DNA from 2 places in the Chryseobacterium paludis genome. Region 2 is predicted to be linked to the other one. Evidence: riboswitches for the same ligand, from Rfam matches in the RefSeq annotation. Region 2 holds a riboswitch; the other holds the start of a gene.
The links. A riboswitch is a leader RNA that binds a small molecule or an ion and turns the genes downstream of it on or off. The one in region 2 is predicted to bind thiamine pyrophosphate.

Region 1: another riboswitch for thiamine pyrophosphate. It lies ahead of thiM (hydroxyethylthiazole kinase); the one in region 2 lies ahead of thiS (sulfur carrier protein ThiS).

Annotation. Positions count from the first base shown of each region.
Region 1 covers NZ_CP099966.1:2,431,510-2,434,706, reverse strand. Annotated here, with positions in the region: gene thiE (thiamine phosphate synthase) at 1-442, opposite strand, end outside; gene thiM (hydroxyethylthiazole kinase) at 439-1,236, opposite strand; TPP riboswitch at 1,298-1,391, opposite strand; gene NG806_RS10870 (carbon starvation CstA family protein) at 1,441-3,197, opposite strand, start outside.
Region 2 covers NZ_CP099966.1:3,189,251-3,192,447, reverse strand. Annotated here, with positions in the region: gene NG806_RS14400 (hypothetical protein) at 1-145, shown strand, start outside; gene NG806_RS14395 (RluA family pseudouridine synthase) at 152-832, shown strand; TPP riboswitch at 962-1,059, shown strand; gene thiS (sulfur carrier protein ThiS) at 1,125-1,331, shown strand; gene thiC (phosphomethylpyrimidine synthase ThiC) at 1,359-3,170, shown strand; gene NG806_RS14380 (thiamine phosphate synthase) at 3,167-3,197, shown strand, end outside.

The DNA.
Region 1 (3,197 bases), 760 kb from region 2:
ATTCTGTCACCGTATCAGATTTTGTATTCGTTCTGAATACAGGGCTAATTCCAAGATAATCAGATTCTGTGGTCTGTTCATTTTCAAGTTGAGACAGATATTCTATAGAGTAGCCTATGATTTTATTTTGAAGAAATGGCTGTTGTCTGAGATAAGTAGGTTTTGCATCATTATTACCTACATGAATTCCGGCTACATTTATATTTTTTGTAACTTCAATATTATCATTAATAATAAGTGGAATATTATACTTGTCTGTAATTTCAATCAGTTGACTGGCTTTTTTGATAAACTCGCTATTAGAACAGTTTTTTTCTCTCAGCTGAATAATATCTACGCCACCAAGAATAGCCTTTTCGGCAACTGTTAGAAAACTTCTTCCGATACAATCTGCCTCAGAGATCACAAGATAAAGTTGATAAGGAAAAGGATGTAAACTCATTTTCTTTCTATCTTTAAATAACTGATAAATTCCTTTTCCGTCATGTTATACAATTTATCAATAAGATTGACCTGGAGACTTCCTGGTCCTTTGCTTTCCAAAACAGCAAGTTCACCAGCAATACCTATCAATGCCATTGCAGCTGCCACAGCTTCACTTATATTTTCCGTAATACCTATGAATGCTCCGATAATTGCAGTAGCAGAACATCCAAGACCTGTTACTTTAGTCATCATCGGATGTCCATTGCTGATAAGAAATATTTGTTGACTATCTATAATGATATCTGTTTCACCGGAAATGCATACGATTGTATGGTAGTGATCTGCGAGAAAATGTGCAGCGTTAATGGCTTCACTACTTTTTGCTGTGCTATCGACCCCTTTAGTAATACTCGTATTGGCTTTAGCAAGTGCAATAATCTCAGAGGCATTACCTCTTATCACTGTAGGCTGGTATTGCAGGAGCTGATTTAAAGTAGCATCCCGAAAAGTTGTTGCTCCTGCACCTACCGGATCCAAAACCCAGGGTTTCTTTACTGAATGTGCGGCTTCAGCAGCGATTAACATCGATTCAGACCAGTATTCATCGAGTGTCCCAATATTGATGACCACTGAATGGGCAATATTGACCATTTCATGAATTTCAGATTTTGCATGAGCCATGATAGGTGAAGCTCCGACAGCCAAAAGAGCATTAGCTGTGTTATTCATCACAACATAATTCGTGATATTATGTACAAGAGGAGAGTGTTGTTTTACCAACTGTACCAGTTCCCAAAGATTTTTGTCCATTGTTATTGATTAAAATAAAAATAGCTTCAGGAAAAAATCCAAAACAAAAGTACATTGTAGAGAATGTCTTTTTGCTTTTCCCTACGTCGGTGTAAGCCGTATCAGGTTCAAAGGGACTCTCTCAATTCTTTTTCAGAATACCCCTAAAGCAAGACAAATGTATAAAAATTATCAGAGCAGGCAAAGAACCAGCAAAGGATCTTTTTATCTTTCTACCAGTTCCTTTACGGTTTCTCCATAAAAATCAGTTTCAGATTTATTGATTTTTAAAAGTTCATACCATTTTCTAAAAGCACCAATAAATACAATAAGCATTAATGCCATGGCAACAACTGCTAGTGTAGCAAGTAGATATTGTTCTTTAGGGAGATAGATAACTGTTACCTGAATATAGCCAGCCCAAAATGTGATGATTGCCATAAATACTCCTGGAATAGCTGAGCAAAGTGCATATTTTCCTCTGTTCAGCCGGATAAGCATCGTAGTGCACACGATGAGTCCACAGGCTGCTAAAAGTTGATTGCTAATTCCGAATAATGGCCAGATACTGCTTACATTTCCTGTGAAGACCAGATAGCCCCAGGCAAAAGTAAAAATAAGACTGCTTATAATGATTCCCGGTATCCAGTTTTTATCATTGAATTTTGGAATGACAGAGCCCAGCATTTCTTGTAAAAAGAACCGTCCTACTCTTGTTCCGGCATCAATGGCAGTAAGGATAAATACAGCTTCAAACATGATCGCAAAGTTATACCAATAAGCCATCAGCTGATCCATATATGGGATCTTATTAAAAATATGAGCCATTCCTACGGCGAGAGAAACAGCTCCACCAGTTCTTCCATGTAGGTCGATGCCTATTTTTTGAGAAAAGTAATCAATGTCTACTCCGTGAAGAGAAGGATGTGCCGCAAGAAATGCATCGTAAGATTCTTTAGGGGTATTGATCGCAAAATAGTCGCCGGGCATTAAAGTACAGGCGGCAATTAAAGCCATAAGGGCAACAAATCCTTCTACCAACATCGCCCCATAACCTACAAAAAGAATTTCTCTTTCTTTATTCAGCATTTTAGGTGTGGTTCCGGTTGCAATAACGGCGTGGAATCCTGAAATGGCCCCACAAGCAATCACTATAAAAATAAAGGGCAGAACCGGGCCTCCTATAACAGGGCCACCACCATTTACAAATTGACTGATCGCTGGCATTTGTACCGTTGGATGTATAGCAATTACGCCTATGGCAAGCATGACGATGGTTCCGATTTTTAAATAGGTAGAAAGATAGTCTCTTGGTACCAGAAGTAACCAAACAGGTAATACTGAAGCTAAAAAACCATATAAAGGAATAGCGATAGAAATAGTAGTAATATCCCAGGAAAATAGATTATTCATTGTTTCATTCTGCATCAGGTTATGCCCACCAATAATACCTGCGATCAAAAGCACACCGCCTAAGATGCTGGCAAAGGTCACACTATTTTTTCGGTAGCGCATAATTAAGCCCATGATAATAGCGATAGGCATAGTGATCACTACTGTAAAGAGAGACCATGATGCCTCGTGCATGGCATTGATGCAGGCAAGTGATAAACCTGCCAACGTGAGAATCAGGATGAATAAAATGGCAAAACCGGCAACGGTTCCTGTTGTTTTTCCAATTTCTTTAGAAGCTATGGTAGCTAAACTTTGTCCCTTGTGGCGAACAGAGGCAAATAAAACAACCATATCATGTACACCCCCTCCCAGGACGCAGCCGATCAAGATCCATAAAGCACCTGGAAGATATCCGAATTGAGCTGCGAGTACAGGTCCAACCAGAGGTCCTGCAGCAGCTATGGCCGCAAAATGATGCCCAAAAAGAACATTTTTGTTAGTGGCAACATAATCCTTACCATCGGCAAATTCCAATGCAGGGGTTGTATTTTTATCATTGAGACGCAATACTTTATTGGCCAGAAAAA
Region 2 (3,197 bases):
TTTTGTCTATCCAATGTATGCAGCAGCAGGTCTTTGTATTGTAGGGGCATTTTTGCCATTAGAATCAAGATTAGCAGGAATGAAAACACTTGGACTTCTTGGAGGGATCATTCTTTCTTTATCCAATAGAAGACAGACTAACTAAATTAAAATGGAGGAGCAGATTGCTTATGAAGACAACCATCTTTTGGTTGTAAATAAAAAAGTTGGTCAGCTTGTACAGGGTGACAAGACTGGTGATGAATCGTTATTAGAATCAATCAAGAATTTTATAAAGAAAAGAGATGCTAAACCGGGAAATGTTTTTCTCGGTTTGGTTCATCGTATAGACCGACCAACTTCAGGTTTGGTTATCTACGCAAAAACGTCAAAGGCTCTTACCCGTCTTACTCAGATGGTAAAGAACAGGGAAATTGAAAAAACGTATTGGGCTGTAGTCCCTAAAGAAATGATTCCGCATAGTCAAAAGCTGATTCATTATTTAAAGAAAAACGAAAAAAATAATAAAGCAATTGTTTTTCCAAAAGCGACAGAAGGAGCTAAAGAAGCGATCTTAACTTATAATGTCATTAAAAGTCTGGAAAATTATATGTTGCTTCAAATTGATTTGGAAACTGGAAGGCATCATCAGATCCGTGCACAATTATCAAAAATTGGAATTCCCATCAAAGGAGATTTAAAATATGGTGCACCACGATCTAATCCTGATGGAGGTATTAATCTTCATGCAAGAATGTTAAAATTTATCCATCCTGTCACAAAAGAAGAGATTGAAATTGTAGCTTCTGTTCCACAAAATGATGCCATCTGGAGAGCTTGTGAAGAAATATAAATCAATACGATCTTTTTATAAGATTAAAAAGAATTAAAAAAGTCTGTTTCATTTTGAAGACAGACTTTTTTATTTGCTTTAATAATAAAGCTGAAGTTTTGCTCATTTTGAAAAAATAACTATCTTCGCTCCATACTTTAGGGGTGTCTGCTTACAAACAGACTGAGACTTTACCCTTTGAACCTGATCTGGATCATACCAGCGTAGGGAAAAGTGAGATGACTTTTTGTTGTACATTCTATTGTACAATTATAGCCATTCCTAAAGTGATTTGTTTAACAAAAACCTTGGAATGGAACTTATAATCAATCACACACGGAAAATTTTCAATATCCCCCCGGAAAACCTGGAGGCATTGATGGCTTTGGAGGCTCCCGGCCGAAAGAAGGGAATTGCTGTAGCATTAAATAACAGTATCATTCCCATTTCATCCTGGAAGAATACTTTACTGCAGGATCAAGATTCAATTTTAATTATCACTGCCACACAGGGCGGTTAATATTCATAATAACAATATCCCAAACTTATGGCACATTCTATTACATGTTCACCATTTCCCAATTCTAAAAAAATATATGTGGAAGGACAGATCCATCCCATTAATGTGGCAATGCGTGAAATTCATCTAAGTCCCACAAAACTTAGTAAAGGAGGACTTGAACATAATCCTCCCGTAACAGTTTATGATACATCGGGCCCTTATACCGATGAAAATGCAGAAATCGATATTTTAAAAGGCCTTCCAAGAATAAGGGAGCAATGGATTTTAGATAGACGAGATGTGGAAATATTGCACGGAATATCATCAGAATACGGAAAGGCACGTTTGGCCGATCCAAAGCTCGATGAGTTGCGTTTTTCTTACAATCATAAACCTAAAGTTGCTTTAGAAGGAAAAGAAGTTACCCAATTGTATTATGCTAAACAGGGAATCATCACTCCTGAGATGGAGTATATTGCTATCAGGGAAAACCAAAGAATAGAACAGCTTGATTTTGTCTCTAAAGAAATGGCTTCTCAGCATCCAGGAAATAACTTTGGAGCCAGAACTCCCAAAAATAAAATTACCCCTGAATTTGTAAGAGATGAAATCGCAGCCGGAAGGGCGATCATTCCCAATAACATCAACCATCCTGAAAGTGAACCGATGATTATCGGAAGGAACTTTTTGGTGAAAATAAATGCTAATATTGGAAACAGTGCTGTTTCATCCAGTATTGAAGAAGAAGTTGAAAAAGCCGTTTGGGCTTGCAGATGGGGTGCGGATACCATTATGGATTTATCCACAGGAAAAAATATTCATGAAACCAGAGAGTGGATCATCAGAAACAGCCCGGTACCCATTGGAACAGTTCCCATTTATCAGGCACTGGAAAAAGTGAAAGGTGTTCCTGAAGATCTTACCTGGGAAGTATTTAAAGATACACTTATAGAACAGGCAGAACAGGGAGTTTCCTACTTTACCATTCACGCTGGAGTTTTATTAAGATACATTCATCTTACCGTGAATAGAGTGACGGGAATTGTTTCGCGAGGTGGTTCAATTATGGCAAAATGGTGTCTTTTCCATCATAAAGAAAACTTCTTATATACTCATTTTGAAGAGATCTGTGAGATCATGAAAAAATATGATGTTGCATTTTCTCTTGGCGACGGATTACGTCCGGGCTCAATTGCAGATGCTAATGACGAGGCACAGTTTGCTGAATTGGAAACTTTAGGAGAGCTTACAAAAATTGCCTGGAAACATAATGTGCAGGTGATGATTGAAGGCCCTGGCCATGTACCAATGCATATGATCAAAGAGAATATGGATAAGCAATTGGAAGAATGTCACGAGGCTCCATTTTATACTCTGGGTCCATTAACTACAGATATTGCGCCAGGTTATGATCATATTACTTCGGGAATCGGAGCGGCAATGATCGGATGGTTCGGATGTGCAATGTTATGTTATGTTACTCCAAAAGAACATTTGGGACTTCCGAATAAAAAAGACGTAAAAGACGGAGTTATTACATATAAGTTGGCAGCACATGCTGCAGATCTGGCAAAAGGTCATCCTGGTTCTCAGTATAGAGATAACGCTTTAAGTAAAGCGAGATTCGAATTCAGGTGGGAAGATCAATTCAATCTCTCGTTAGATCCGGAAACGGCAAAGGCTTATCACGACGAAACACTACCCGCAGAAGGAGCGAAGATTGCCCATTTCTGTTCTATGTGTGGACCAAAATTCTGTTCTATGAAAATCACTCAGGAAATCCGGGAATCAGCAGAAATGGGAATGTTGGTGAAGTCACAGGAGTTTATTGAGAATGGAAAGGAGATCTATTTATGATCATTGTAATAAGCTCTGAAGAAACAA